DNA from 2 places in the Cupriavidus sp. 05N40 genome. Region 2 is predicted to be linked to the other one. Evidence: riboswitches for the same ligand, from Rfam matches in the RefSeq annotation. Region 2 holds a riboswitch; the other holds the start of a gene.

Region 1 (5,095 bases), on a different contig from region 2:
GGCCGGCGCGAGCGAGGCGTACCACTCGTGCCTGGACAGCAAGGCAGCCGGCGACGCAGGCGTGGCAGCGGGGGGTGGTGCGGGAAGGCCGGGCTGGGAGGACGCGGGTGGATGGCTGGACATTGATCTGGATTCAACCCGGAGAGCGCGCCCCGGCGGGGCACTGTCATCCGGACGACAAAGCTTTGTCGTGTGGGATGATAGCCTTGCCCTGCAAAAAGTAACAGCGACCGGCGGCGCCCGCAGCGCCAGGCGCAAGCGGAGACCAAGCAATGCCAAGCGATTTCGACACCGGCCTGGGCAAGAACCCGGCCAACCACGTTCCCCTCACGCCCATCGATTACCTGGCGCGCGCCGCCGAAGTCTATGGCGAGCGCCTGGCCATCGTGCATGGCCCGCTGCGCCAGACCTGGCGCGAGACCTACGCTCGTGCGCGGCGCCTGGCCAGCGCGCTGGCGGGCCTCGGCATCGGCCGGGGCGATACGGTGGCGGTCCTGTTGCCCAACACGCCGGCCATGGTGGAAGCGCACTTCGGCGTGCCGATGGCGGGGGCGGTGCTCAATGCGCTGAACATCCGGCTCGACGCCGCCAACCTGGTTTTCATGCTGCGTCATGGCGAGGCCAAGGTGCTGCTGGCCGATACCGAGTTCGCCGAGCTCGCGCGCCAGATCGGCAACGAAATCCCCGGCCTGAAGGTGGTGGCGGTGGCAGATGCGCTGGGCCCGCAGGACGCGCCGCGCTTTGGCGAGACCGACTACGAAACCCTGCTGGCCTCGGGCGATCCCGACTACGCCTGGCAATGGCCCGCCGACGAGTGGGACGCCATCGCCCTGAACTATACCTCGGGCACCACCGGCGACCCCAAGGGCGTGGTCTACCACCATCGCGGCGCAGCCATCAATGCCGTGTCCAACATCCTCGAGTGGGACCTGCCCAAGCACGCGGTCTACCTGTGGACGTTGCCCATGTTCCACTGCAACGGGTGGTGCTTTGCCTGGACCATCGCCGCGCGCGCCGGCATCAATGTGTGCCTGCGCAAGTTCGAGCCCAAGCTGGTGTTCGACCTGATGCGCGACGAAGGCGTGACCCATTACTGTGCCGCGCCCATCGTCCACACCGCGCTGGTCAACGCGCCGCCGGCCTGGCGCGAAGGCCTGCGCGGCCCGGTGCGCGGCATGGTGGCCGGTGCGCCGCCGCCCGCGGCGGTGCTGGCGCAGATGGAAGAAATGGGTTTCGAGCTGACCCACGTCTACGGCCTGACCGAGACCTATGGCCCGGCCGCGGTGTGCGCGGAGCAGGACGACTGGGCCGCGCTGTCGCAGGAAGACCGCGCCACCCGCAAGGCCCGCCAGGGCGTGCGCTACCACTTGCAGGCCGGGGTGGCGGTGCTCGATCCGGATTCGATGCAGCCAGTGGCCGCCGACGGCGAGGAGATCGGCGAGATCATGTTCCGCGGCAATATCTGCATGAAGGGCTATCTCAAGAACGAGAAGGCCACGCGCGAAGCCTTCGCCGGCGGATGGTTCCACACCGGCGACCTGGGCGTGCGCACGGCGGACGGCTACGTCAAGATCAAGGACCGCAGCAAGGACATCATCATCTCCGGCGGCGAGAACATCTCCAGCGTCGAGGTGGAAGACGCGCTCTACCGCCATGCGGCCGTGCTGGCCGCGGCGGTGGTGGCGCAGCCGGATGCCAAGTGGGGCGAAACGCCCTGCGCCTTCGTCGAGCTGAAAGACGGCGCCAGCGCCACGGCCGAGGAACTGATCGCGCATTGCCGCACCTTGCTGGCTGGCTTCAAGGTGCCCAAGGCCGTGTATTTCGGGCCCTTGCCCAAGACTTCGACGGGCAAGATCCAGAAGTTCGAGCTGCGCCGCAAGGTCAAGTCGGACACGGCCATCGACGTCTAGCCACGCGCGGTGGCGCCGGCCGGCGCCKCCGGGGCCGGGGGCTAGTGGACGGCCCGCTGCGCGGACGCCAGCGTCGCCGGCCGCGTCGTGCCACCGGCGGGCAGCGCGCCCGTAAAGGCGAAATCCACCTCCGGCACGCGGCCGCTGACGATGTCCGCGATCGCACGGCCCGAGCCGCAGCCGTGCGTCCAGCCAAGCGTGCCGTGGCCGGTGTTCAGGTAGAGCCCGCCGATGGCGCTGGCGCCGATATAAGGTACGTTGCCCGGCGTGGCAGGGCGCAGCCCGGTCCAGAATTTCGCCAGCTCCGGTCGGCTCATGCCCGGGAACACTTCCAGCGTGCGCCGCACGATGGCCTCGCAGCGCACCGGGTTCAGATCCATCGCATAGCCGTTGAGTTCGGCTGTGCCGGCCACGCGCAGGCGGTCGCCAAAGCGCGAGAACACCAGCTTGTACTCGTCGTCGGTCAGGCTCACGCTGGGCGCGCGCTCGCTGTCGAGCACCGGCAGCGTCACCGAATAGCCCTTGGCCGGATAGATGTCGAGCTTGACCCCGAGCGGGCGCGCCAGCATCGGGCTGAAGCTGCCCAGCGCCAGCACGTAGGCGTCCGCGCTCTCGATCTGGTAGCCGCCAGTCTCGTCGGCAATCTCCACCCCGTGCATGCTGCCGCCCTCGGCATGCAGGCGCTGCACCCGCACGCCATAGCGAAAGCGCACGCCCAGCGCTTCGCAGCGCGCGGCCAGCGCGGTGGTGAAGCGGTGCACATCGCCCGATTCATCCTCGCTGGTATAGGTGGCGCCCGCCAGACGCGGCGCGATATTCGCCAGCGCCGGCTCCAGCCGCACCACTTCGTCCGGCCCGATCACGCGGCGCTCGCAGCCCAGCTCGCGCATGATGCGCGCCGGCTCGACGGCCGCGTCGAATTCCTTCTGGCTGGTATAGAAATGCAGGATGCCGCGCGTGAGGTGGTCGTACTCGATGCCGGTCTCGGCGCGCAGCGCCTGCAGGCTGGCGCGGCTATAGGTGCCCAGGTTGAGCAGCTGGATCATGTTGTGGGTGGAGCGACTGGCCGTGCACTCGCGCAGGAACTTGAGTCCCCACGACCACTGCGCCGGATCTGCGCGCAGGCGGAACAGCAGCGGAGCATCCTCGCGCCCGAGCCAGCGCAGCATCTTCAGCGGCGCGGCCGGGTTGGCCCAAGGCTCGGCATGGCTGACCGAGATCTGCCCGCCGTTGCCAAAACTGGTTTCCCGGGCCGCGCCCGCATTGCGCTCCAGCACCACGACCTCGTGCCCGGCACGGGCCAGGTACCACGCAGACGCAACGCCGATCACGCCGGCTCCCATCACGATGACTTTCATTTCTCAGGCTCCGGATAGCAAAAAGGGGCAGGCAAGCCATCTGGCCTGCCTGCCCCCACTGTCCTTTTGCCTGAGAGATTCGCCGCACCCACCACGGGTACCGGCTTGCCCCTTCGGCGGCCGCGTGCCGCTTACCTGGTCGGTGTGCGGTCCGGCGCTCTCCAGTTTGTTCGGTTTCCAGTCTTTTGCACCTGAGCGTTTCAGGGGTACGCCTTCGGTAGAGACACCCACCTGATACGGCGGAGGTGTCTCGTTCTCCTGGAAGCCGCAACATAGCACGCGTTGCAGAGAGACTGCAAGGGCAGTATGGCGGCCCGGCGGCGCCCCGCCGCCGGGCCGCGCGCTGTAGCAAGGTTCTGTAGCAGTCTGGCCGGCCAATTTTTGGAGCCGGCGAGCTCGGGAGCAGGGCACGAGTAGCGCAGGCTTTTACAGGTGGCGGACCAATATGGCAATAGGGTTCAAGGTGCAGTGCCTGGTATCCGCGGCGTGGCACCGTTGAGTGCATCATGCAATTGCTGCTTCAGTGCTTTGCAGCGGTCGGCTACCTCTTCCGACTGCTTGCCAAGCCCGATACTGATGGCCTGGCGTTCCAGCATATCCTTCAGTTGACCAGTCAGATTTGCCGCGATGTTGTCCAGAGCCGTGTTTCCGAACCTCTCGATGGCATTGCTGGTGCCTAGCGCCGATGCTTCGGCGTGCTGTCTGAATGCAGCGCGAAGCGAGCGGCGCAGGTCCGTAACGTAGCGCCGTTTGGCATCCTCGATTTTCTCTTCCCGAAAATGCAGATAGAGGTCGAGGATGGTTGCTAGCAACGGGCTGAATGCCGCTAGTCTTCCCGATGCTCTTGTGATGAGGCCAGCTCGACGGAGAGCCTCCGTCCTGACCAGCCTTATCCCGGTGGACCCGGCAATTTCGTAGAGGAGATTGCCGAGTGCCTTTGTGCTTATCGAAGCGGCTTCCAGTCCGCCTGCTATTGGCCCGGTTGCGCTATTGACAAGCCGCGTCAGACGCAATGCCGGGCTAGCTGGGATGCGGATGGCATCCAGTGAGCCGGGTGTGCCTGGCGCGAAGCTGCCGCCGGACCACGGCATGTGGAGCGCCTGCGTTGTGCGATTCTCGAGTTGCTTCCCCGCGCCGCCAAGGATTTCGTGCAGCTGTCGCTCCATTTCGCACCAAAGCTTGCTCAAGTCCTCCTTCATCTGGTCAAGCGTGGAGGTGAAGAACGCCTGCACCTCCGGAGCCTCGGCGGTGCCGTCCAGACGTTCCATTGCTTTCGCGGCACGCCCCAGTACTGTTGAATAGACTTGCCGATGCCATAGGCGCGCGAGCGAATGCAGGTGTTCCCTTGCCTGTTCAAGCTCGGCGATTTCCTTCTGGACGCAGGCTATGCGTGCTTGCAGGCAGGGCTCGTCGCCGGATTGCATGACATCCCGCATAACGCCTTCCACAGCGCTGATGGCTGCAATCGCCCGGCTCGCCTGACCGGTCTGGTTTCCCCAGGCGGAAAGGCTGGTCACCAGCGCCGACAATCTGCTTTGCCGCAGCAGTCGCTCGCGGAAGCCGGCCGAGGCCTGCCTGGCATGGAAGTACTTTGCCACCGAGCAGTGGAGCACGGGAATGCCGATGCGTCTACCCAATACCGCCTCAATCCGCTGTTGCATGCCGGCGCCTCCATTGCGGTCCCGGTCTATTTTGTTGACCACCAGGCAGCATGGTCTGCCGAGACAGAGGTTGTCTTGGTCTAGCAGCCTTCTCAATATGCCTGCCTGGGCCCGATAGGGAAGTTCGGGTGTAACGACGAGCAATATCATGTCGGCCTCCATGGCC
Region 2 (4,745 bases):
CGCCGACCAGGCGGCCGGGCATGGAGCGCTTGAACGCGTCCTTGACCGCCATGTAGCCGGCGTGCGGGCCGCCAAAGCCCAGCGGCACGCCGAAACGCTGCGAGTTGCCCACCGCCACGTCGGCGCCCCATTCGCCGGGCGCGGCGATCAGGGTCAGCGCCAGCAGGTCGGCGGCGGCCACCACCAGGCCGCCGGCGGCGTGCACGGCGTCGGCGATGGCGCGGTAGTCGGCCACGTCACCGTTGACGCCCGGGTACTGCAGCAGCACGCCAAAGGCATGGGCGCCGGCAGCGTCGGCCGCGGGGCCGACCTTGACTTCGATGCCCAGCGGCAGCGCGCGCGTGCGTACCACTTCCAGCGTCTGCGGCAGCACGTCGTCGGCCACGTAGAAGGTGTTGGAAGCGTGCTTGTTGACCCGCTGCAGCAGCGTCATGGCCTCGGCCGCGGCGGTGCCTTCGTCGAGCATCGAGGCGTTGGCGATATCCAGGCCGGTCAGGTCGGTGACCATCTGCTGGAAGTTCAGCATGGCTTCCAGGCGGCCTTGCGAGATTTCAGGCTGGTACGGCGTGTAGGCGGTGTACCAGGCCGGGTTCTCGAAGATATTGCGCAGGATGACGCCGGGCGTCAGCGTGTTGTAGTAGCCCTGGCCGATAAAGCTCTTGAGCACCAGGTTCTTGCTGGCCAGGCCGCGCAGCCTGGCCAGGGCGCCTTCCTCGGTGAGCGGCTCGGTGAACTCGCCCAGCGGCATGCCGTCGCGGCGGCGGATGGCGGCGGGAATGACGGCGTCGATCAGCGCGGCACGGCTGTCGTAGCCGAGTACCTTGAGCATGTGTTGCTGCTCGGCGGCATCGGGGCCGATATGACGGGAAGCAAAGGCGTCGCGCGCCTCCAGTTCGGCCAGCGTGGGCCGGGCACCTTTGGCTGCGTTCATGGGCAGGGGGGCGTTCATGGCAAGAACCTCGTTGGGCGCAGGGCGGCGGGTGGTCAGCCGCGCCGCCGTGCATCAGTCTTCAGTCGCCGCTCCCGTGGCAGGCAAGCCTCGCGGGAGCGGCAGGGTGTCGCGTCAGGCGCCGACGTTGGCCTTGTAGGCGTCCACCGACATCAGGCCGTTGACGTCGTCGCTGTTGGCCGGCTTGAGCTTGAACAGCCACGCATCGAAGGCGTCGGCATTGACGCTTTCCGGCGCGGCGACGGCGGCTTCGTTGACGGCGATCACTTCGCCGGCCACCGGCGCGTAGATGTCGGAAGCGGCCTTGACCGATTCCACCACCGCCAGCGCGTCGCCTGCGCCGACCGACTTGCCCACTTCCGGCAGCTCCAGGAACACGATGTCGCCCAGCGCGTCCTGCGCGTGGTCGGTGATGCCGATGGTCAGCGTGCCGTCGGCTTCGACGCGCACCCATTCATGGGACTCGGTGTATTTCAGGTCGGCGGGGAAATTCATGGGATTCTCCAGATTCAATTTGTTTTTTCAGCGCCCGCCGGGCGGAGGCAATCCGTCGCCGGCGGGCGCGCTGTGACCGGTGCGAGCGTTCAGCTCACGAGTGCCTTGCCATTGCGCACAAACGGCAGTTTAACCACAGTCGCGGCGAGTTTGCGGTCGCGGATCTCGACCTGCACCTCGGCGCCGAGGGCAACGTCGCGCGGCAGGCGGGCAAATGCGATGGACAGGGACAGCGAAGGGCTGAAGGTGCCGCTGGTGATCTCGCCGTCGCCGGCAGTGGTGATCACCTTCTGGTGCGCCCGCAGCACGCCGCCTTTTTCACGCAGGATCAGGCCGACAAACTGCTGGGTCTGGCCGCCGGCGACGAGCGCCGCCTTGCCGGTGAAGTCGCGCTCGCTCTGCAGGTCCACGGTCCAGGCCAGGCCGGCGTTGAGCGGCGAGGTGTGGATATCCATGTCCTGGCCGTACAGGTTCATGCCGGCTTCCAGGCGCAGCGTGTCGCGCGCGCCGAGGCCGGCCGGGCGCACGCCGGCAGCGACCAGCTTCTCCCACAGGCCGGCCACGTTCGCGGCCGGCACCACCAGTTCGAAACCATCCTCGCCGGTGTAGCCGGTGCGCGCCACCATGACTTCGCCCAGGGCGGGATCCTGCACCACGATGGCGTTGAAGGGCTTGAGGGCTTCGCTGGGCTGGGTGGAGGGGAAGGCGCTCCACACCTTGGCGCGGGCGTTCGGGCCCTGCACGGCGACGATGGCCAGCGGCGCGGCGCCCGCGGGGGCGTTGTCGCCGCGGCGCGGGGTGATGGTGACGCCGCTGCCGGTGGCGGCGTTGCGCGCGGTGATCCATTCGATATCGCCGGTCGCGGTGCTGGCATTGACTACCAGGCGGAAGCGGTCCTCGGCGAAGAAGTAGACGATCAGGTCGTCGATGACSCCGCCGCTCTCGTCGAGCATGCAGGAATAAAGTGCCTTGCCCGGCGTCTGCAGCTTGTCCACATTGTTGGCCAGCAGGCCGCGCAGGAAGGCGCGCACATTGGCGCCGGCCAGGTCGACCACGCACATGTGGGAGACGTCGAACATGCCGGCGTCGGTGCGCACGGCATTGTGTTCTTCGATCTGGGAGCCGTAGTTGACCGGCATGTCCCAGCCGCCGAAGTCGACCATGCGGGCGCCGAGTGCGCGGTGGATGGCATTGAGGGGCGTGGCCTGGAGCGTCATGTAGTCCTCGGGGGAAGGCGGAAATCTCGGTTCGAAAACGAAAAAAGGGTCATCCGCCGCCAGACCCGGCGCGCCATGGCGCTGCCAGATCCGCCGCGYCGGATGACCCCTCTGTCCTCGATACCTGAGAGATTACAAGGCGGTCCGGTGGACCTGTGCCCTGCGCGCCCCTTCGGTGGGCACGCTCGCCGTCGCTTGCGCGCGTGGCGGGTGCCGCTCTCCAGAGTACGGCGTGCATCGTGTGCATATTGCAAGCCGATCCGACCAGTCCATGGTGCCTGAGAGTTTTCGGGTGATACCCCTTCGGCGGCGCAAGATCTGCGCGCTCTCCCGGCCGGATGGCGCGACTCTACAGGCAGCCCCGGTGGCTTGTCAACGCGTGGCGCGCGGCACGGCACCGGCACCCCGGGGCCGGCAACCCGGCGTGTTAACATCTGCGGCTGCTGTCGCTTGCGGGGACATCACCCCGGTGCCGCAGTCTTCACAGGCAGCCCTGGCCGCGTCGTCTTCGCCAGCCATTTCGCCATCCGCTTCCGCCACCACGCCAAACGCATGACCCACGGACTCAATCCCGCCCAATCCGAAGCCGTCCGCTATCTCGACGGCCCCTGCCTGGTGCTGGCCGGCGCCGGTTCGGGCAAGACGCGGGTGATCACGCAGAAGATCGCGCACCTGATCGAGGACAAGGGGTTCGAGCCCAAGCATATCGCCGCGGTGACCTTCACCAACAAGGCCGCCAAGGAGATGCAGGAGCGTATCGCCAAGCTGATGGAAGGCAAGACCACGCGCGAGGGCCGCCGCATTCCGCTCAAGCAGATGACGGTCAGCACCTTCCACTCGCTCGGCGTGCAGATCCTGCGCGCCGAGGCCGAGCACGTGGGGCTGAAGCCGCGCTTTTCCATCATGGACTCGGACGACTGCTTCGGCCTGGTGCAGGAGCAGCTCGCCACCACCGACAAGAAGCTGATCCGCAGCGTGCAGAGCACCATCTCGCTGTGGAAGAACGGCATGGTCGATCCAGAGACCGCCATCGCCACCGCCGAGAGCGCCGACGACCACCAGGCCGCGCTGGTCTACCGCAACTACGTGGCCACGCTCAACGCCTACCAGGCGGTGGATTTCGACGACCTGATCCGCCTGCCGGCCGAGCTGTTCGCGCGCGACGAAGCGGTGCGCATGAAGTGGCAGAACCGCCTGCGCTACTTCCTGGTCGATGAATACCAGGACACCAACGCCTGCCAGTACCAGCTGCTCAAGCTGCTGGCCGGCGGCTCGCACCTGCGCGCGCCGGCCTTCACCGCGGTGGGCGACGACGACCAGGCCATCTACGGCTGGCGCGGCGCCACGCTGGACAACCTGCGCCTGCTGCAGACCGACTTCCCCGATCTCAAGGTGGTCAAGCTGGAGCAGAACTACCGCTCCACCGTGCGCATCCTGGAGGCCGCCAACGCCGTCATCTCCAACAATCCGAAGCTGTTCGACAAGAAGCTGTGGAGCGAGCACGGCATGGGCGACCCCATCGCCATCAACCCGATGAACGACGAGGAGCACGAAGCCGAGTCGGTGGTGTTCCGGCTCTCGGCGCACAAGTTCGAGCGGCGCGCGCAGTTCCGTGACTACGCCATCCTCTACCGCGGCAACCACCAGGCGCGCCTGTTCGAGCAGATCCTGCGGCGCGAGCGCATTCCCTATGTGCTGTCGGGCGGCCAGAGCTTCTTCGACAAGGCCGAGATCAAGGACATCTGCGCCTACCTGCGCCTGATCGCCAATCCGGACGATGATCCCGCCTTCATCCGCGCCATCACCACGCCGCGCCGCGGCGTCGGCAACGCCACGCTGGAAGTGCTGGGCACCTTCGCCGGGCAGGCCAAGGTCTCGCTGTTCGAAGCGGCCATGATGGGCGGCATCGAAGGCAAGCTGCAGCCGCGCCAGCTCGAGCCGCTGCGCGTGTTCTGCGAAGCCATGGTGCGCCTGGCCGGCCGCGCCGCCAGCGATCCCGCCACCGAAGTGCTCGACGACATGATGGAAGGCATCCACTACGAGGCCTACCTGTACGACACGTTCGACGAGCGCCAGGCCCAGTC

The links. A riboswitch is a leader RNA that binds a small molecule or an ion and turns the genes downstream of it on or off. The one in region 2 is predicted to bind glycine.
Region 1: another riboswitch for glycine. It lies ahead of AC1DO7_RS31740 (D-amino acid dehydrogenase); the one in region 2 lies ahead of gcvT (glycine cleavage system aminomethyltransferase GcvT).

The regions. Positions count from the first base shown of each region.
Region 1 covers NZ_JBFTND010000186.1:147-5,241, reverse strand. Annotated here, with positions in the region: gene AC1DO7_RS31750 (Crp/Fnr family transcriptional regulator) at 1-123, opposite strand, end outside; gene AC1DO7_RS31745 (acyl-CoA synthetase) at 273-1,910, shown strand; gene AC1DO7_RS31740 (D-amino acid dehydrogenase) at 1,952-3,268, opposite strand; glycine riboswitch at 3,317-3,443, opposite strand; partial or broken gene AC1DO7_RS31735 (GTPase domain-containing protein) at 3,727-5,095, opposite strand, start outside.
Region 2 covers NZ_JBFTND010000017.1:34,845-39,589, reverse strand. Annotated here, with positions in the region: gene gcvP (aminomethyl-transferring glycine dehydrogenase) at 1-949, opposite strand, end outside; gene gcvH (glycine cleavage system protein GcvH) at 1,064-1,444, opposite strand; gene gcvT (glycine cleavage system aminomethyltransferase GcvT) at 1,534-2,661, opposite strand; glycine riboswitch at 2,763-2,895, opposite strand; glycine riboswitch at 2,917-3,004, opposite strand; gene AC1DO7_RS06535 (UvrD-helicase domain-containing protein) at 3,214-4,745, shown strand, end outside.